Regions from separate parts of the Desemzia sp. FAM 23990 genome, predicted to be linked through region 3. Evidence: predicted binding sites of a transcription regulator. Region 3 holds the regulator's gene; each other region holds the start of a gene.
What was found. Region 3 encodes Rex, which represses fermentation and respiration genes when NADH is low (regulators of the CRP and FNR family bind a similar motif). Its sites were predicted from a motif close to TTGTGAANTANTTCACAA; they were not measured.
Positions count from the first base shown of each region.

Region 1: the regulator Rex is predicted to act here: its motif matches at 2,100-2,117, upstream of ACEN4I_RS07805 (acyl-CoA dehydrogenase family protein).
Region 2: the regulator Rex is predicted to act here: its motif matches at 3,420-3,437, upstream of ACEN4I_RS01455 (FMN-binding protein).
Region 4: the regulator Rex is predicted to act here: its motif matches at 2,759-2,776, upstream of ACEN4I_RS02100 (DUF1858 domain-containing protein).

Region 1 is NZ_JBGQQW010000016.1:56,112-61,508, forward strand. Features, by position in the region: gene ACEN4I_RS07795 (electron transfer flavoprotein subunit alpha/FixB family protein) at 1-140, opposite strand, end outside; gene ACEN4I_RS07800 (electron transfer flavoprotein subunit beta/FixA family protein) at 156-950, opposite strand; gene ACEN4I_RS07805 (acyl-CoA dehydrogenase family protein) at 956-2,086, opposite strand; gene ACEN4I_RS07810 (Crp/Fnr family transcriptional regulator) at 2,288-2,986, shown strand; gene ACEN4I_RS07815 (pyridoxamine 5'-phosphate oxidase family protein) at 3,098-3,523, opposite strand; gene ndk (nucleoside-diphosphate kinase) at 3,803-4,204, shown strand; gene ACEN4I_RS07825 (hypothetical protein) at 4,559-4,720, opposite strand; gene ACEN4I_RS07830 (helix-turn-helix domain-containing protein) at 5,189-5,397, opposite strand, start outside.
Region 2 is NZ_JBGQQW010000002.1:129,549-134,945, forward strand. Features, by position in the region: gene ACEN4I_RS01440 (polysaccharide deacetylase family protein) at 1-688, opposite strand, end outside; gene menA (1,4-dihydroxy-2-naphthoate polyprenyltransferase) at 747-1,688, opposite strand; gene ACEN4I_RS01450 (FAD:protein FMN transferase) at 1,735-2,802, opposite strand; gene ACEN4I_RS01455 (FMN-binding protein) at 2,904-3,383, opposite strand; gene ACEN4I_RS01460 (polyprenyl synthetase family protein) at 3,593-4,570, opposite strand; gene ACEN4I_RS01465 (NusG domain II-containing protein) at 4,603-5,022, opposite strand; gene ACEN4I_RS01470 (FAD-dependent oxidoreductase) at 5,099-5,397, opposite strand, start outside.
Region 3 is NZ_JBGQQW010000012.1:12,747-18,143, forward strand. Features, by position in the region: gene groES (co-chaperone GroES) at 19-303, opposite strand; gene ACEN4I_RS06310 (CPBP family intramembrane glutamic endopeptidase) at 643-1,299, shown strand; gene ACEN4I_RS06315 (DUF4305 domain-containing protein) at 1,334-1,537, shown strand; gene ACEN4I_RS06320 (redox-sensing transcriptional repressor Rex) at 1,557-2,228, opposite strand; gene ACEN4I_RS06325 (ABC-F family ATP-binding cassette domain-containing protein) at 2,530-4,488, shown strand; gene ACEN4I_RS06330 (nucleoside hydrolase) at 5,297-5,397, opposite strand, start outside.
Region 4 is NZ_JBGQQW010000003.1:125,577-130,973, forward strand. Features, by position in the region: gene pepF (oligoendopeptidase F) at 1-777, opposite strand, end outside; gene ACEN4I_RS02095 (FAD-dependent oxidoreductase) at 1,039-2,589, shown strand; gene ACEN4I_RS02100 (DUF1858 domain-containing protein) at 2,813-3,043, shown strand; gene ACEN4I_RS02105 (DUF438 domain-containing protein) at 3,043-4,287, shown strand; gene ACEN4I_RS02110 (hypothetical protein) at 4,742-5,397, opposite strand, start outside.

The sequences.
Region 1 (5,397 bases), on a different contig from region 3:
TTATCTGTTGCTTCAAATAAAATGACCACTACTTTTTTATCGCCGGCAATTTCTTTTGCTTTTGTAATTAATTGATACGTAACCGGCTGGATGATACCTACATGTTTTTCTGCGTATACCCAAACTTCTTGACTAGACATTTTTTTCCACCTCTCTTAGAGTAAATTATTGGCTCTCAACTGAATCAACAGTTCACGAATAGCTTCATCAGCTGTACCTTTTAGCACTGTTGTAGCTTTCGCTTCTTTTTCGGGTGCCCATACACTGCGTACAACAGTTGGGGAACCTTTCAAGCCGATTTTATTAGGATCAACAGTCAAACTGTTTTCATCCCACACACGAATCGTTTTTTGATAACTTTGTTGAATATTGCGAGGCGTTGGGTAACGCGGTACGTTCATTTCACTGCGTACGGTTACTACTGCTGGTAATTGGAACTCAATTTTTTGTTGCATATTCTCTAACAAGCGAGTTGCAGTCATGGCTTGATTATATTGGCTGTGCAATTCACTGACAAAGGTAATCTGCGGCCACTCTAAAAGTTCAGAGACAATCGGACCGACCTGGCTAGTATCAGCATCTACAGACTGACGACCAAATAATACCAAGTCTACATCTCCTAATTCTTTGATGGCTTGTGCTAAAACATATCCTGTTGCCAAAGTATCCGCTCCGCCAAATTGTCGGGAGCTTAGCAATATAGCATCATCACACCCCATAGCTAAACCTTGACGCAATGTCATTTCAAAATCTGGAGGTCCCATAGACAATAGTATGATTTCTCCACCCCATTCGTCTTTTAGGCGCAATGCTGCTTCAATGGCGTTTTTATCGTAAGGATTCATCACTCCTGCTTCTCCGGAACGAATCAAATTTTTTGTATTTGGATCAATTTTCAAATTATTGGAAACCGGTACTTGTTTAATACACACGACGATTTTTAAGCTCATTTATCTCAATCCTCTCTCTCGTTTACAACTTCTTTGCTGATCTCGATCATCATTTTTTCTAACGATCCTTCTGCAAGTTGTAAAGCTCGTGCATCACGAATCAGATGTTCAACTGGGTATTCTCTGCTGTAACCATATCCGCCTAGTACTTGTAAGGCATGATCAGCTGCAGTAACTGAAGCCCGACTACCATATGATTTTGCCATAGTGGCTACTTTCGCATAGGATTTGCCTGCTACTTTCAATCTAGCTGCTTCTTGATACAATAATTGTGTGTTCTCTTTCGCAATAGCAATTTCGGTGATTTTTGTTTGGATAGAATGCAATTGAATGATCGGTGTATTGATCGCTTCACGTTGTTTTGCATAATCTACCGCGATCGATAATGCATGTTCAGTGATACCAGCAGCGATCGCTCCCATCGAAATACGAGCATCATAGTGGGCATTATCCCCAATTTCTACACCTTGACCTATTTTCCCGAGCAAATGATCTTCAGTGACCACAACATTTTCCAAGAAAATTTCTGCTACAGGTGTCCCGTTCATTCCAATAAATTCTTCTCGTTTACCATGTTTAAACCCAGGCATATCTTGGTCTACAAGGAAGCAAGATAATTCTGTCGGAGATGTTTTCAAGAGCACACAGTATACTTCGGCCAATCCGCCATTTGTGATCATGCTCTTATTTCCATTTAAAATCCATTTATCTCCTTCTTTAACAGCCTTGGCTGTAAATCCCATCACATTAGAACCCCCTTGCGGTTCTGTTGATGAAAAGCCAAAAACACGATGGGTGGCTTGAGGCAGATACTTTTCTTTTAACGCAGGTGTAGCATATTTCAATACTTGATCAACCGTTTTGTAATGCCCTTCTAGTGTAAATGCAATACTAGCATTCCGTTGAGCAAAATCATAGATGGTTTGAGAACTGGCAACGACATCAAATCCGGCACCGCCATATTCTTCTGGTATGGTCAACCCTAAAAAGCCTGTATTCACAATACTGCTCCATAGTTCTGCAGGGTACTCTCTGTGTTTGTCAATCCACATATCTAAAGGTTTTACTTCTTTATCAGCAAAATCTGTCACCATTTGGTGCAACATGACTTGCGGCTGAGTCAATTTTATACTCATTTTTACACTCCCTTTGTTCAAATATACACAAGAATAAAGATAATAAATTTAACAAGCTAAATATAGCGCATTCTTTTTTCTATCTACTTGATTTAAATCAAGTACAACAAACTATTTAAAAAAATGATAATACCTTTTCTAAGGAGTGGAAAATTGGTAGAATAAAAAAGTATTGTGAGGAACTATAGAGGAGAATGCAGGATGAAAAAAGACTATTCAAAATCTCACCATCATACTTATAGATGTGAAAATACAAAGCAATGTTGTATCTATACTATTCCCCTATTTCAATCTCTAACAGCTGAACAAAAAGAACAAATTCATCCCTTGATCCAACATAAGCATTACTCGAAGGGAGAGACTATCTATCGGCCAGGAGAATCTGCTGACTCGCTTTATGTATTAAGCAGTGGGAAAATACGTGTATACCGATTGTCAGAGTCGGGAAAAGAACAGTTGATACGAATTGTATCAGAAGGAGAGTTTACCGGGGAATTGGCTTTATTTAAGAAGGGTTTTTACGAGGCTTTTACGGAAGCATTAACAGATTGCAATATTTGTGCCATCAAACATGCCGATTTTCGCCAGCTGCTTATGCAATACCCGGCTACTGCTGTTGACATGTTGGCTACGATCGCTGAAAGATTAGGTTCTTCTGAGCAACAGACAGCTTGGGCTACTACTGAAACTGTAAAAGATAGGCTGTTGCACTTTTTGGTTAGTCTAGTCGATTCTGAAGAAAAAGAACCCGTCGTCGAACTAAAGATGGCTAAAAAAGATTTGGCTTCTTATTTAGGAACTACCTCTGAATCATTAAGTCGAGAACTAGCTCATCTAGAAAAAGAAAAAATCATCGAAGAAATTGCTTATGGAAAAATCAAATTATTGAATGTTAATTAATGCATATCCTTTTCCTCTTTACCAACAGAAAAATCTTCTAAAGAAAACCAACACACTACTCTAGAGAATCCGGTATAGATTGAAAAAGGATTTCCAGAGTAGTTTTTATTTTTAAAATTGTATTTTTAAAGCTGGATCCACAGGATTCAACGTTAGAAACGCATGTTCAAAAATAATAGCGTAAAGATAAGGGCTATTTTCTTTACCCATCTTTTCTATGAATTTTGGATCCTTTTCTAAAAAAGCAGACTTAATTCCTTCTTCTTGGTAATCCTCACACTTTACCACACGAGCATTGTGAACACGTATGTATTCATAACGGTCTTTAATAATAGTAGTAAAAGATATACATGGATTTAGCTGAAATTCTTTTACTTTTGATTTGTTTTTATTCGTTCGAATGTAAAGAATATTTTGTTGCAATGGATCAGGATAATAATTGACGATCCTCACATTAGGCGTTCCTTCGACCGATGTTGCTAATGCTAAATAATTTTGTGCCTTCAGAATTCTTATGTACTCTTCCATTACTTCCATACTGCTTTTCCTCCTTCTTGCAACAGGTAGAACACAACTCTCCGCTGTTGATGTAGAAATCCATTTTATCTTATTTTAAATTATTCCGTATTGATCTGGATCAACGACTGCATAAGTTTGCATCGAAAAACCTTAAAAAGAGTTTCCGTAAATTCATAAACCCGTTCTCTCTATATTTATGTATCTGCAATACTTATTGCAATTCAATCTCTTTCTAACTAAAAAATTCAGAACGTGTTAAACTCTTAGTAACTACACTTCTAAGGAGGATGTTCAGAAATGTCAGAAAAAACGCTTGTATTGCTCAAACCAGATGCAGTAGAACGAAATCTAATTGGGAGTATTTTAGTCGAATATGAGAGAAACGGTTTAAAAGTTGTGGATATGAAATTAATAAAAGCCTCTACAAATTTAGCAGAAAAGCATTATGCAGAACATACTGGAAAACAGTTTTTTAATCGTTTGGTTGCTTACCTTACCAGAAGTCCATTAGTTGCCTTAGTCTTAGAAGGTGAAAATGCCATCAGTCGAGTACGATCATTGAATGGAACAACTGATCCAGAAAATTCACCAGATAATACGATTCGTGCTCTTTATGGACTAAGTATGTCTGAAAATACTGTTCATGCCTCTGATTCGAAGGAAAGTTCTGATAGGGAAAGAGCTATTTGGTTTGGTTAATAAACTACTTTCAATTCAAAAAAGATTCTTCATTAGAGATTTTTACTCATGAGACACCATCTTTTATCCGCTCATTTCTTATATAGCCTAATTATAACACAGGACAAATAAGGAGACACTCAACTTTATACTATCCGTATGAGAGTTGCCAACGGCAATCATCATACCGATAGGCATTCATCACCCACCTATGGAGGATGGGCAAATTCTGCCTAAACTACGTTAAAAAGCTTTGTAACCTTAAGATATGAGATGGAACATAAGGAAAAGCTCAATATGGATCAAGTCCACGAAAAATTATCTTTAGCGGGGTTTAATAAACAAGTGAATGCACTAAAAAACAGACAAGCATTTTTATCCTTGTCTGTTTTTTAATGCATTCATTATTTGAATTTTTATTGGAACTCCTGCTTCTCTCTTAGTCTTTATCATATTCTCAAATACGTTGACACCTATTTCCGATAAGACAAACAGGACACTGAGAGCAATTCCGCTAGCGGTTATATATTTTAACATTGATCATCTCTCCTTATTATCGAGATTAGAAAAAAATGCTTCATTATATAATTATTCTAACATTAATGTAAAACTTTTATTAGTTTAAGCGATATTATCATAAAGTATTATCATAATTATACTTAACCGTTTAATACGGGTTTAAGATCTCTTAGATACATCTATATCCTTTACACAAATTTCGTTTTTTATAAAAGCCATCTAAGTGCCTTTAATTTCTTAAATAGATTGTGAGAGGTAATAATTAAATAAATGATAGGAACAAACCAGATTCAGAGTAAAATAAAAAGACCGAAAAAGCCTTTTAAATAAAGGTTAGTCGGTCTTTTTTCCATTATTCCCACTCAATCATAAGTTTATTTCTTCTAATGTATAACGCTGATTTCAATGGTTTTTAGTATCTATATTATTCATATTATTTCTAAAAAATAAGCTTATTTAATTTTTTCTGTACGATTTGTGTACGGTTTATTTTTGAATTAAACCTATATAATCATAGAACTTCTTTGGTGAAATATGATAAGTGAATTTACTACTCATTTTTACAGCATACCCAAAATCAAACATACCTCGTTGTAAACCAACTCTTACAAATTGTTCTGATTTACCAAGTTTCTTTGCTGCAATAGATATTGGAATATTTCCATTCTTAGGGTCTTCCATATTTTTATCATTTT
Region 2 (5,397 bases), on a different contig from region 3:
CACGGTGCAACTCTAACGGCGGCGTATCTTGCGTATTTTTACCTGACTTGCAAGTAAATGCCAAGTTCATCCCTATTGCTGTTAAGCGTAAAAGATCTCGTTCATTGTAGATTCCAAAAGGATAGGCAAAAACATCAGGCTCTTCTACATAAGTTCCACATGTCGCCAAATCTGCTTTCAATGCTTCGTCAGTAACCGTTTGGATTGCGGAGCTGCCGTCCGCAAATCGTTGATGCAGCAGAGTAGTGTGATTGGCTGTTGTCACTAGACCTTTCATAGCTTCCAGCTCCTCCTTGCTCATAGACACAGAACGACTAGCCAGAAATGGTTCATCTTGCTCGCTCAACCAACCTAACACTACAAATGAAACAACAGGAAAATCCAATTTTTTCAAGATCGGATAAGCGTACTTTTTGAACGATTGATAAGTATCATCCGCTGTCAGTAAAACCGATTTTTCCCGAATCTCTGCTCCGTTCAAATAAGCCCGAACTTCTTCTAACGTCAAGACATGATACTGCTCCGCTTTTAAGTAGTTCATTTGCGCTTCAAAGTCTTCTACATAGGTAAAGAGTTCACGCGGCAGTGCATCATCATAATCTTGCGTCACTTTGATCGGAGACGGTCCTTGTTCAGTAATTTCTTCTCGTTTACGGAATTCATGGTAACATAATGTGCTAAAACCCATTTCTACTAGCCTTCTTCCAGAATATTTTAGTTTTTAAATCAACTGCCGCCCTGTTTCATCATTGAAAAATAATGGCTAAACTGTATAGAATAATTTGCATCCCGTGGTAAACAATTAGATTTTTTATGGCTAAGCCAAATGTAGTGGCTTTATCTTGCTTATTGGTAAAAACATGAATATTTTTTTGAACAATAGGGAAAATGATCCAGATACCTAACATAAAAACAGAGTTGACTCCTAGTAAAACGGCTAATGTGCTGGCAGCAAAAGCCCCATAGTACAACCAACGGTATAAACGCACAGCAATTGGTTTGCCAATATAAAAAGTTAATGTATAGCGATGGTTGGTAATGTCTGTCTCGTAATCGCAAATGTTATTGGACAACATAATGTTGGCAATCGTAAATACTAACGGCAGAGAAGCTAAAAAGATGGCTGCTACATTTTGGATGCTTCCTGTCAGCGCGAAATTAGGCCATTCTATTGTCAAGGCTGTGATAAAGGTAGAAGGAACATTGATAAAAACGGCAATAAAGAAAATACCAAATCCCATTGTCAAACCAGACATCACTTCACCTAAAGGCATTCTAGAGATCGGGAATGGTCCAAAAGTATATAATATTCCTACCGCAAAACAAATAGCACCTATGACCAGCAGCAAAAGGTTCGTTCGATAAACCAATAACAGACCAATGGCAGCAGCAAAAGTTACCATTGCCACAATCAAATAGGTTACTTGCTTCACTGACAACCCAGCTTTTCCTAAAATATTTTCCTGGTCTTTGTAGTCCATGTTTTTTGCTTTGACATAGTCCATCGTATTGTTGATTGCAGTAGTGGCCATATCAAAAACCACCATTGCAAGAAAAAACAGCAAGGTGTTTACTCCATTCAGCTCCGAGAAATAATACAAAGAAAATAAAACACCTAATGTAAAAGGAAATAAACTAGCTAATTTGGTTTTTATCTCAACCAATTCTAAAAAAACAGGTACACTCATTCGTACACTTCCTTTAAAGATTTTTTTGATGCACTCCAGCTTAAACTTATTTATTCACCCAAGTGTATTCCTCATTAGTCAATTCAAAGTTATCCATCAACCCATCTGACGTATAAATTTCTTTTTCTTTGGTAATAAAAACAGCTTCTATATCATCTCGATTGTTCACGTATTCCAATCCATCTTCTAACCCTAATCCAAATACAACTGTTGAAAGAGCATCCCCATCAACAGAACGATTGGAAATGATCGACACGCCAGCAATTTCATTATCAAAAGGGTAACCAGTCTCAGGATTCATCAAATGATGATAAATTTCCCCATCCACTTCAAGATAACGTTCATAGATTCCAGAAGTAACGATTGACCGATCTTTTTGCTTGGTCTTTCCAACGGTTTCTCCTCGTTCAGATAAAGGATCTTGTATCCCGATATTCCAAGCTTCTCCTTCTCTGGTAGGCGAACCTCCCATAACGACTACATTTCCACCTAAATCGATAATAGCCGTGGTGACCCCTGATTCTTCGAATAATACCTTGATCTCATCTGCAATATAGCCTTTAGCAATCGCTCCTAAATCTAAAGCCATTCCTGATTGGGTTAAAAAGATGGTTTGATTTTCTGCATCTAACTCAACTTTGCTGTAATCCACTAGCGGCAATGCTGCATCGATTTCAGCTTGCTCCGGTTTTCTAGCATCATCAAAGCCGATTCTCCATAAATCTGTTATAGGTCCTACAGTATAATCAAATCCGCCATTAGAAACTTCACTGTATTTTGCAGCAGTTTCGATTAAAGGATACACATCATCTGAAAGTTTGACAGCTTCGTCTCCCGCAGCTTCGTTGACTTTGTCGATTTCTGAGCCAGGTTCATTAACAGTTACCTTATCCGCTAATTTCTCGACTCGGGCAAAAGCATTTTCCAGAACTTCCTCTTTCCCTTCATCATACACACGCAATGTTACATAAGTACCCATTAGAAATTCTGTTTGTTCATAGGGCGTGGTGAGCAAGGCTTGCTCTTCTTTCGAGCCGCAGCCGGCCAGTAAAAGAAAAAAGGCTCCCATCATTAGTCCACTTAAGATTTTTTTATGTTGATATATTTTTTTCATTTTATTTCTCCTAACTTCTCGTAATTCATACAAAAACAGGCAGGAACAAAATACATTGCCCCTACCTGTTATTATAAATCAATTAATGAGAATAGAAACTATTAATTATCGATTTCAATGGTATCCGTATTGCCTTCTTCAGCAGCGTCTACTAATTGTTGCGCATACTCTTTGAAAGATTCTGATGAGTGTGTAGCTCCAGTTACTACTTCAACTGCTGCTGGATCTTGAGTTTCAACTAATTGTTCATTTAATTGCGGGAAGTACTCTACTGGACCGACGCCGGAAACTTCTGACATTCTTTCTTGATAAGCTTCGTCTTCAGATTTTTTATCGCCAGCTTCATTTACGTTCTCATAATTTGATTCAGTAATTTCTCCGCCTTTTACAGTAATAGAGAAGTCTGTTTTCCAGCCATTTTCATCCAAGTTTTTCTCTACTAAAGTATATGTTCCATCTTGTAATCCGCCTTCTGAAGCTGCTGATTCAGATGACTCTGTTGCTTCTTCAGAACTGCCGCATGCAGCTAATACCAAAGCTGAAGCTAAAGTTAACGTTGATACTGAGAATAATTTTTTCATTTTATACCCACCCTTTTTTAGTATATGCACTTCTGTTTGTGTAAGTATTCACAAATATTTCTTTTCTTTATTACGTACTTATAGTAGCATTGACAGCAAAACAAATCAATCTATTTCACACAATTTAATAATTTTTTCATTAACTATCTGAAAAATTTATGAACATTTCACTTTTAAAAAAAGAAACCTTATTTTATAAGGTTTCTTTTTTACATATCACGAGACAACATTTGCTCAGTAATGGTCAATAGAGTGCTTTTTATTGAATTTTCAGGCAGTCGTTTGATTCGTTTTAACGCTTTTTTAGTATATTTATTGGCTAATTCTTTCGCGCGTTCTTCACCTTTATACAACTGCACCAACTTGTATACTTCTTTGATCTCTTCTTCTGTGATCTGATCTTTTTTTAAAATATAAGGCTCGAATACTTCCCGATTTTCTTGCATGGCAAATAAAAGAGGAGCGGTATAAATACCATTTTTCAAATCGCTCATCATCGGTTTCCCTGCAATCACAGTATCTTGCGTGTAATCCAGTACATCATCAATAATTTGAAAAGCCATACCTATATTATTGCCGATTTGATAAGCTGAATTGGCCATTTTTTCTGAGCCCTTTTCATAGGCCCCAGCATAACAACTCAGCGCAAACAATTGTGCTGTCTTGCCTTGTATTTGTTTCAAATAATTGCGCATAGTCATATTAGAATTGTACTTCATATTCATTTGGTTCAGTTCGCCAACCAAGATGCTTTCCATGCCGTTTTTATCTAATTGCAGCGCCGAAGCATCCGCTGCATAATCTGTGAGCAGACGAAAACAGACAGTAAATAAGTAATCGCCGGTGTATACTGCTACTCGATTGTCATATTGCGTATTAATCGTCTCTTGCCCGCGACGCAAATCAGATTCATCAATGACGTCATCGTGCACCAAAGTTGCTAAATGCAGCACTTCAACAGCAGCTGCAATCGCTCGAGCTTTTTCCTGATCCGTTTCGCTTTTATACTGTGAAAACATTAAGCTAAACGCAGGACGTAATGTTTTACCGCCGGAAGAAAGCAATTGAACGATTTTTTGTTGCACATCTTTATTTTTAATAGTGATGTTTTGTTCGATTAAAGAAATACATGCTTTTAATTCAGTTTGTATCGAAGGATAGTCTTTCCACATTGGGTGAATCTTCATACCAGTTCTCCTCTATTTTTAAAGTGCTTATTTCAGGAAATAATGTCTAGCTCATTTTCAATTTCAACATCAGACTGACTGGGTTCTATTTCAACTAATAAATGATTCGGCAAACAAACAATCGTCTCGCCAAATGCATTTATTGCGCCTTTTCGAACACATAATTGATCATTACAACTTGCATCTGACATATAAATTTTCAATCCATCACGAATCACGGTGTTTTTATGCCCATGGTCATCTGTATAGACATATTCTTCGGTCTGGCCATCATCCGTTAAAATAAACTCTTTAACGATTTTTCCGTCTGCGCTGATCACTGCTTTCAATTCAGCATCTCCAGTCTGAGCTTGCACATACGTAAAAAAAACCAGCGGAAGGAAAGACGCCACCATCAAAGCTAATACAATCATAATATCCCACCGACGAACCATCTTTAGCTGCTTTTTCATTTATCTTCACCTCTGTTGAACGTTTTACAAAAATAAAAGGATGGGACTTTTTGTCCCATCCCCTTTTTAACACATTTTACTTGTTAATACCAGTTTCATAGATGGATTTAATATCTCCATACCACCACTTACTCAACTTGTTTTGAATCCATGGTATCACGTAATAGTCTAATCCAAATGCTCTACCAGATCCGTTCATCAATGAGATCGCGACTGGGATGAACCAAACGTTTGCCCAGTAGAACATACCTGAAAGTGAGAATGAAACGACTAAAGCAATAGTAGCGGCATTTGCCAACCATGTAAACAGTCCTGCAATAATCGCTAATCCGATCAATAACTCAACGATTGTCATGAACTTTTGGAAGAATAAAG
Region 3 (5,397 bases):
ACATGTCTTTATTTACGTTTAGTCTACGATTGCGATGATATCGCTCTCTTTGATCACTAAATATTCAGTACCATCATACTTCACTTCAGAACCAGCGTATTTTTCGAAAAATACTGTATTTCCAACGACAACTGAAAGCTCAGCTTTTGTTCCGTTATCGAGTATACGCCCAGCACCAACAGCAACTACTTCACCAGTTTGTGGTTTTTCTTTTGCTGTACCAGCCAAAACGATACCACTTGCTGTTGTTTCTTCTTCTTTTGTGACTTTAATGATGACACGATCTCCTAAAGGTCTTAACACGTAAATCCCTCCAATTATAGTTTTTCTTTGTTAGCACTCACTCTAAAAGAGTGCTAAATCACTTCTTCATCATATCAAACTGTAAAAATTTTGCAAGTATTTTTTACTCTTGAAAAAGAAAAAGAGTGCCCTTTTATTTAAGAAAGAAATACTTCAAGAAGAAAGCAAAAATTGCTTTAGTGGTATGAGACTTATGTTATACTGTTTATTGAACATCTTTTTTTAAAACTGTTTTACGTCCAAATGCAGTACCATTACAAAGGTGCATTGCTCACTTTATATAGTCTTGTTCTTTTTTAGTGCAACTGTAAATAATTACTTAAAGAAGGTTTTAAACACATGAAGAATTTAATTAAGTCTCCATATGCAAAAATCATTCTCATCTATATTATAGCTCAATTTTTCCCAGTGATAGTGTTGTTTTTTGTACCAGCTAAAGCTGTAGCAGACGCCAGCATTTATGGTACTATCGCCGGTTTCGTGATTGGAGCTATCCTAATGTTTATCGTTAATCATCGGTCTACATTTGATAATAGTCTAGAGAAAACGCCCAGCAATTCTAAAAAATCGATTATTTTTTGGGGAGTAGGAGGAATGTTTTTAGCTTTTGTTGGTCAATACTTAGCTGTATTTATCGAAACATTCTTGCTCAATACACCTTTAGGGTCACAAAACACTGCAGAGCTCGTTTTCACTGTGAATAAATACCCTATTTTCTTGATTCTAGTAGCTATCTTTGGTCCTATTATGGAAGAGTTTGTATTTAGGAAAGCTATCTTTGGTTATCTTTATGACATTACTGGAGGAATCGGTGCTGCTGTGATCAGTTCATTGATATTTGCCTTTATTCACTTTGATGGTCATTACTTGCTTTATTCGATTATGGGATTTGTTTTCTGCTATTTGTACTGGAAAACAAAATCGATTGCTGCTCCAATTATTGCTCACGCTTTAATGAATGCTACCGTTACAGTAGCTAACTTATGGCTATACTAATAGTGTTTATAGTAGAAAGGAACTTTTAACGTTCATGAAAAAAAGAGATTTTATTATTCAAATTGTTTTCAATTATGTTCTTGCAGCTATTTTTATCTGGTTTGCAACTGACTACGTTGGTGAATTTGGTTGGGGATTCTTCTCTATCATTTTTGTATTGTTTGCCACACGAGATGTGGTAAGAGCTACGAAGATTTTACAAATCTATCTCAAACTAAAAAAAGGCAACAAACCGTAAATAGGTTTGTTGCTTTTTTTTAATCTAATAGCAATAAAGTATCATCACTGTCTGAGTCTGCTTTATAGTGATCGATAAAATAGATAAGAGTCTGCAATTCATTCGCTAAATCCACGTTTTGTACTCGAACTTCTTCTGGTACGGAAATACGAATCGGTGTAAAGTTCAGTATTCCTTTAACGCCAGCTTCAACGAGATTATTTGCAGCATCTTGAGCTGCTGAAGTAGGCACAGTCAGCATAACTACATCGATTTGTTGCATTTTCAACTGTTGTACCATGTCTTCCATTGGATAAACCGGTACTCCAGATTGAATCGTTCCTACAATATCCTTGTTGATATCAAAGGCAGCACTGATGCGCATGTTGTTCCCTTGATGGAAATTGTAATTTAATAAAGCATGTCCTAAGTTACCCACACCAATTAATGCCACGTTCGTTAGTCGGTCTTGTTTCAATGTTTTACTGAAAAAATGCATCAGCGTTTCAACATCGTAACCATAACCTCTTTTTCCTAGAGCCCCGAAATATGAAAAATCGCGTCGAATCGTAGCGCTATCTACTTTCACAGCTTCACTTAATTCAGTTGATGACACACGTTCTTTTCCATCTTCATGCAAATACCGTAAATATCTATAATAAATCGGTAATCTCTTTGCCGTTGCTTTAGGTATTGTATTAGTTGAACTCATCGTTCACTTCACTCACTTTCTTTTATTCAAAATTCACAATATTCGTTAACAAATGATTTGTTTCACAAATTGTCGAGTTTCACATAATAAGATTATAACATCTTCTTATTAAATTGCCAGCTTTTTTAAACGGTCATTTCCTTTTTTTTTTACACTTATTTTCCTATCCATACAAAATTCACAAAGAATATTGTGAACCGGCTTTCTTTTTGTTAGTACTGCCTTCCAGACACTCTCCCACTTAAAGACAGAATATGCTAAACTAAGTGAAAGAGCAGAGATAAGAAATGAGGACAACAAAATGATTCTATTACAAGCTCAACACGTCGCACGTTATTTTGGTGCAGATGTGTTGTTTGAGAATATTTATTTAGAAGTACAAGAAAATTCACGTATTGCCCTTGTGGGACGAAACGGTGCCGGCAAATCAACTCTGTTAAAAATCATCGCAGATATTGAACCTCCGGATGCTGGACAGATTTCAAAAGGAAAACAAGTGACTATCGGCTACTTAGCACAAAATACTGGCCTTGATTCTACTCAATCCATTTGGGATGAAATGTTGGAAGTTTTTCAATATGTGATCCAATTAGAAAAGAAAATGCGTCATACCGAAGAAATGTTAGGGGATCCTTCTTTATTAGCCGACGAGGAACTCTATCATGAAACCTTAAAACAGTATGATCAAATGCAGCACGATTTTCGAGAGCAAAATGGTTATGGTTATGAAGCAGAGATCCGCTCTGTTTTACATGGTTTCCGCTTTTTTGAAGAGGATTATGCTAAATCCATCAATCAACTCTCAGGTGGCCAAAAAACGCGTTTAGCTTTAGCGAAATTATTGCTGCAAAAAAAAGACTTATTGATTTTAGATGAGCCTACCAATCATTTGGATATCGAAACATTAAACTGGTTAGAGAACTACCTGCAAACTTATACTGGTGCGTTGCTGATCGTTTCTCATGACCGTTATTTCTTAGATAAAGTAGTTAACGAAGTCTATGACTTAAGCCGTCAAAAAATGCACCATTATAAAGGAAATTATAGTAAATATTTAGACTTGAAAGCGGCACAACTTGAAAAAGAATGGAAAGAATTTGAGAAACAGCAAAAAGAAATTGCCAAGTTAGAAGATTTTGTAAACCGCAACTTAGTCCGCGCTTCTACTACCAAACGTGCTCAGAGCCGTCGGAAACAATTGGAAAAAATAGACCGTTTAGATAAACCTCAAGGTGAAGAAAAATCAGCTACATTCAGTTTCCACCCTGCCAAAGAAAGCGGAAATGTCGTAATGTCATTACAAAACGGAGCTATCGGATATGACCAAACGATTTTATCTGAACCGATCAATATGGATATCCGAAAATACGATGCTATAGCTTTAGTCGGACCAAACGGTGTGGGAAAATCCACGCTGCTGAAATCCTTACTCGAAGAACTCCCTCTTATGAAAGGTGAAAAGCGATACGGAACAAATGTGGAAGTTGGCTATTACGATCAAGAACAAGCTGAATTGCATTCTTCTAAATCTGTATTGGCCGAACTTTGGGATGAACACCCTACTACTCCCGAAAAAGACATCCGATCTATTTTAGGCAGCTTTTTATTTTCTGGAGAAGATGTTGAAAAAGCCGTCACTTCTTTAAGCGGTGGAGAAAAAGCTCGTTTGGCATTAGCCAAATTGTCTATGAATCAAGACAACTTCTTAATTCTGGATGAACCTACAAACCATTTAGACATAGATAGTAAAGAAGTACTTGAAAATGCGTTGATTGATTTCGACGGCACACTGCTTTTTGTTTCTCATGACCGCTATTTCATCAATCGGATTGCGTCTAAAGTAATTGAACTATCTGCAGAAGGAAGCACAGCTTACTTAGGCGATTATGATTACTATCTAGAAAAAAAAGCTGAGCAAGAAGAATTGAAACGACTTGCAGATGAAGAAGCACAGGGAACGGAAAACAGTTCTGGGAAAGATTCCGCTTCTACCGCCCCTTCAAAAAAACGTGAAATCAATAAAGAAAATCAAAAATTGGTTCGACAGCTGACCCGTCGAATAGAAGCCATTGAACAGGAAACTTCTGAATTGGAGCCTAGTATCGAAAATTTAGAAACTGAATTGACCAAACCAGAAGTCTATGAAGATCATTTAAAAGTCCAAGAAATCAATGATAAACTTCAACTGTTGAATGAACAGTATGAAACACTCATGGAAGAATGGGAAGAAACGACGTTAGCTCTTGAAGAACTAATCTAAGAAGTCCTTTAAATAAGAAGCTCGGGTTGGCTTGGTGCCCTAATAGTTAGAGTTCTTATTATACAGCTGATTGGCTGGTTTGAGTTCGGTTGAATACCGGACTCAAACCAGCCAATCTTACTTTTTATGTTCAATCTCAATTCTTCATCAAGGCGGTTTTACTCTTGATGTTCAATCTCAATTCTTTATCAAGGCGGTTTTAACCTTGATGTTCAATCTCAATTCCTCATCAAGGCGGTTTTAACCTTGATGTTCAAGCCTCTTTCTTCATCAAGACGGTTTTACTCTTGATGTTCAATCTCAATTCTTCATCAAGGCGGTTTTAACCTTGATGTTCAAGCCTCTTTCTTCATCAAGACGGTTTTACTCTTGATGTTCAATCTCAATTCTTCATCAAGGCGGTTTTAACCTTGATGTTCAAACCTCTTTCTTCATCAAGACGATTTTACTCTTGATGTTCAATCTCAATTCTTCATCAAGACGGTTTTACTCTTGATGTTCAATCTCAATTCTTCATCAAGACGGTTTTACTCTTGATGTTCAATCTCAATTCTTCATCAAGACGGTTTTACTCTTGATGTTCAATCTCAATTCTTCATCAAGGCGGTTTTAACCTTGATGTTCAAGCCTCTTTCTTCATCAAGACAACTTCAACCTTGATGTTCAAGCCTCTTTCTTCATCAAGACAACTTTAACCTTGATGTTCAAACTCACTTCAAAATACACCCTTTACTCCGCCACAGAAAAAGCAACCCCCACAAAAAATTAGATTTCACTCTAACTTGGAGGTCGCTGCTTCTTTTTCTATCTAAATAGCTTTTAAAACATCTAATAAACTGGCTTTAAATTTGTCTCTATCTACTTCTTCACACACACGCACATTCGGTGTTTTGCCGGTAAAGTTTGAGA
Region 4 (5,397 bases), on a different contig from region 3:
ATACAATAAATAGTCAATCACAGAATCAAAACCGCGCATCGAAGCCATTGTTTTTTCTTTTTGAACTTCTGTGTAATACGTTGTCGCGATAGTATTTTGGTATTGGCTCAATACTTGCGAGAATTTATCAAATGCAGCACGGCGAATAGCTGTGTCATCATGGTACATATAGTAATCTTCGTATAACACAAAACTTAATGGATACTCTTTCCCTTCTACAGTGAAAGAACCAAAGTCCATATCGGCCAATCGCGCTTGTTCGTAAATTTCACTTGGTGCATTTAACGTTGGCGACAATTGAGCCAACGCTTTTTCTACAGCGGGATCCAATTGAATGTTTTTGTCTGCTTTAATATGGCGAATAAATGAAGCCAATCGAGGTATTTCTGCAACAACTTCATCTAACACATTCGTTGGTGCCAGTTTTAATTCAGAATCAAAAAAGGCTAATTTAGCTCCGATTTCTGCAAATAAGTTGTCTGTCGACCGAGACAACTGCACATACTCTGGATTCGTTAAATCAGTAGTTGCCGGCAAAAATGCATAGTGATTAGTATATGCAGCTGTTTCTTGAATCTGTTCATACTCTTTTAAAGCCTTCACTATAGTGTCAGTATCCGTCAGTTTGCCTTCATAATCTTGGACAAATTTATCTACTGCTGCTTTTAATTTTTCAATTGCTGTTTCAAAATCTTCTTTTGTTTCATATAATGCACTGATGTCCCAAGTCAATTCTTCTTGCACATCTGCACGATTTTTCAGTTCTTCTTGTGCCATTCCGTCTACTCCTTTTTCTGCCTTCTCATTAAGATGAGAAGTTTTTCATTTACTGCTTACAGTATACCACTTACTTTTAGAAGTAAAACCCTTTCTGGTGAAATTTGTACTCGTTTTTTCTTTGCATAACAAATGATATCTTTTTACATTTTTATCCCACTAGTGCTACACTCAGCTTGAACACCATCGTTTAATTTCATCCGATTACTATATCCCATTCTCTGTTCTTACTCATGCCTATTTATTAAGGAGGATGATTCAATGAATTCTCAAGGAACCAAAGATTCCCTACCTTTTCCTAAATCTTTTTGGACAGCTCAGCAAGCTACTCCTCAATTTCCAGCCTTAGAAGAAAATCATACTACTGAAATCGGTATTGTCGGTGCTGGGATAGTCGGCATTATCAGCGCATATCTGTTAGCAAAGTCTGGCAAGAAAGTTGTCCTCATTGAAGCTGATCGTTTAATCAGCGGGGTAACTGGACATACAACTGCAAAAATTACCGCTCAGCATAGCTTGATTTATGATGACTTGATTCAGACCTTTGGCAAAGAAAAAGCTAAACTTTATTATGAAGCAAATATTGATGGTTTGCATTTTATCCAACAACTCATCGAAGAGCTGCAGATTGATTGTGCTTATGAAACAAAAGATGCTTTTGTATACGCAGAAACGGATAAGGGTCAAAAAAAACTGGAAAAGGAAGCTGAAGCTTACCAGACTTTAGGGATTAAAGGAGCATTAACCAAAGATAAAGCAGACTTGCCTTTCCCTATCAAAGAAGCATTAGTGATGTACGACCAAGCTCAATTTGGTCCGGTTCGTTTTTTAACGGTGTTGGTCCAAGAAATTGTGCGCTTAGGCGGACAAATTTATGAACACACGCGTGCTGTAGAAGTCATTAAAGAAAAGACACCTATGATTTTAACCGAAAACAACTCTCTTATACTCTGTCAAAAAGTTATTCTGGCCACTCATTACCCAATCAATGATGCAGACGGCTTATATTTTACGCGCCTCTCCATCCATCGTTCTTACGCGATGGTGATGCGCACTGCTAGTAAAATTCCTGAAGGCATGTACATCAACGCAGAACAGCCGACGCGTTCGATCCGTTCTGTTCAAGGCGCTGACGGTATCCCTCTTTTATTGATTGGCGGTGAAGGACATCAAACCGGTAAAAGCTCCAGCAAAACGATTTTTCATTACCAAGATTTGGACGCTTTTGGCAAAAAGTATTTTGCTGCGCAAAGCCCTCTTCATCTTTGGTCTAGTCAAGATCTGCAAACACTAGATAAACTCCCTTATATTGGACAGATGACGAAGCAAACCGAGGCTGTATTAGTAGCTACAGGATTCAATAAATGGGGCATGTCTGCAGGAGCTATGGCCGGAAAACTGTTAGCAGACTCTATTTTAGGTACAGAAAACAGTTATGCTTCTCTTTTTGACCCTACTCGTAAAAAATTGAAACTTAGCGATACTCAAACCTTCTTGAAAAAGAATTCAGCTGTCGCAAAAGATTTTGTTACCGGCAAATTAAAACGTCCGGATAAAAATTTAGAAGACCTTTTACTAGATGAAGGCGGCCTAGTTCATGTACATGGAAAGAAAGTGGGCGCCTATCGAGATAAACAAGGTCAGCTGCATCAAACCGTTCCAGTCTGCACTCACTTAGGCTGCAACCTTGATTGGAATGATGCAGAACGTTCATGGGATTGCGCTTGTCATGGTTCGCGCTTTTCTTATAACGGAGCTGTCTTAGATGGGCCAGCTGTAAAACCGTTAGAACACCCCGATTCGCAAATGTAAACCATATCAGTGAATGATTTTTGGACTGTCTTGATTCGAGACAGTCCTTTATGGGTAATTCCCCTTATATGATGACTATTTTGTGAAAAAAATTCATATTCTAACAAACCTGACGGCTATCCTTATTGAAAATGATAAGCATTTATTTTAAAATGAAATCAACCACTTATTGTGAATAACGTAACGAATGAGTATATCATTCTAATTTGAAAGGTTGAAAACAATGAAAAAAATCAATCTCAATGAAACGGTCTATCAATTAATTCAACAATACCCTGAGTTAAAAGGTATTTTGGTCCAACTAGGATTTACTCCTCTACAAAATGACGGCTTATTGAATACAGTTGGTCGAATGATGCCTTTAAATAAAGGTGCGGAACAAATCGGTTTAAATCATGCTGACTTGATTGCTCAATTGGAAGAACATGGTTTTAGTGTTGAGGAGATTGCCTAATGACAGAAAATCCCCATAAAGGAAAAAGAGCCCTTGAATTAGAACAGAGGCAATCTATTTTGAAAGATTTGCTTTTAAGATTGCATGCTGGCGAAGACAAAGATTTGGTAAAGAAAGATTTTGAAGAACATTTTTCTGGTATCAGTGCCTTTGAAATCTCGGTTATGGAACGCAGATTGCTTGGGGAAGGTGTTGTCGTAGAAGATATTCAAAAATTATGCAATATCCATGCTTCTATGTTTATCGGAACCATCAACAATCCAGAAAATCAATCAGATGAATTTAAGAAACCTGGGCATCCCATCCATGTCCTAAAACAAGAAAATTTAGCGATCGAAAGCAGTTTGGATCGCATTCGTCGTTTACTGGAAGCGTATCTTCTGCAACCAGAAGCAGAGATTAAAGACGGGTTATTGAAGCAACTGTCTATTCTTTGGCAGTTTGACAATCATTATGCGCGCAAGGAAAACTCTCTGTTTCCGATTATGGAGCGTTACGGTATCACAGCTCCTCCTAAAGTCATGTGGGGAGTAGACGACGAAATTCGCGCTCTATTTAAACAAGTGAAACAGTCACTTGAACAAGATCAACTAGATCATTTGCAAGAAGAATTCGCGTCCTTAAAATACGAGTTGGAAGAAATGATTGTCAAAGAAGAAGAAATTTTGATTCCTATGATTACAGATGTCTTTAATGAAGATGATTGGATCAAAATCAATGACGAATCAGATGAAATCGGCTATTGCATTGTTCGTCCAGAATCTAAATGGGTTCCTGAGCGGACTACATTTGAAGATATAGAAGATTCAGAAGTCGAAACAAGTGAAAAAGACACCAATATTCACTTTAAAGTTGGACATTTGACACCGAATGAATTGGAAAAAATGCTGAACTTGCTTCCGCTTGAATTATCTTTTGTAGATGCTAATGATACGGTGAAATACTTTAATGTCGGTACCGGCAGAAAGCTTTTTCCGCGTACTAAAAACGCTATCGGGCGACAAGTAGAAAATTGTCATCCTCCTAAAAGCCAACCTATCGTAAAACAATTAATAGCTGACTTCAAAACTGGTACAAAGGATTCAGAGACACTCTGGTTCCATGCTCGAGGCGAATTCGTTATGGTCACCTACACAGCTGTCAGAGATGAAGACGGTACTTACATGGGGACTTTAGAATACGTCCAGCCTATTCAATCGATTATTGACTTAGACGGAACAGAACGAAGAACTATTGAAGATTAAAGAGCTGGGAACACGGCATACAGCTTACCGAAAAAAACTTGAATGACTAGAGCTAGATGCTTCTCATCTAACTCTAGTCGTTTTGCTTTTAGGGGCGTGCACTTCTTAGTACGATGCGTCTAAAAAAGTAACCAGCAAGGTATTTAGCCTAAAATAAGTTGGAACAAAAGCAACTAGTTTCCTTCTCACTGCAAAATGACACATTAACGGTTCTTTATTAGTCAAGTGATACCTGTTCTACCACTCACTTGACTAATAAACTCACTTTATTAGTCAAGTGACGAGTCATTCTGCCCTCACTCAACTAGTAAACCTGTTTTATTCTTCAAGTGACAGTCAATTTAATGCTCACTTGATCCGTAAACGGATGGATTTAACAAAAGTAAACCAATAAAAAAAGTACACCCCTGCTACTGATCATTTTCAGTAACAGAGGTGTACTTTTCGAACCTCTTTATCTATCAATCTTATCAACCACAATAGAAGGAATCGTTATTTCTCCTCCCATGGTAGATTCATATGTTAAAAGCCCCATTGAAATACCAGAAAGTGTTACATAATCATCTTCTAATAAACGATTATTATTAGTTAAATCAGACGAAATTTCAGCATAAATAATTTTATCGTAATCATCATCCACAGCAAATCTAATTTGAGTCGTGCCCTCTCCTTCCATTACTTGCACAACTTTACCTGAGAACTTCACTTTTTTATAAAAATAATCATCTGGTGTCCGAGCTAATTGATCAAAAGTTATTCCTGTTTCATATCCTTTAGCTTCTTCAGCCTCTATTCTTGCTAGTTCATCTTCTTCTTCTTGTTTTTTCTTCGCTGCTTCTGCTTCTGCTTTTGCTTTCTTTTCTTCTGCTGCAGCTTTTTCTTCCGCTTCTTTTTTAGCTTTTTCTTCTGCTTCTTTCTTTTTTAACTCAGCATTTTTTGCATCTGCTTCTGCTTTTTTTGCGTCTGCTTCCGATTTTTCTAGTTCTTCATAGGGAGTCATTTTTTCTTTATATGCTTCATACTCCGTTTTTAATAGACTTAATTTTTTATTATTTGCTTCTAATTCGTTATTTTCTGACTCTAATACATTGTAAGAAGCATTCTTACTAT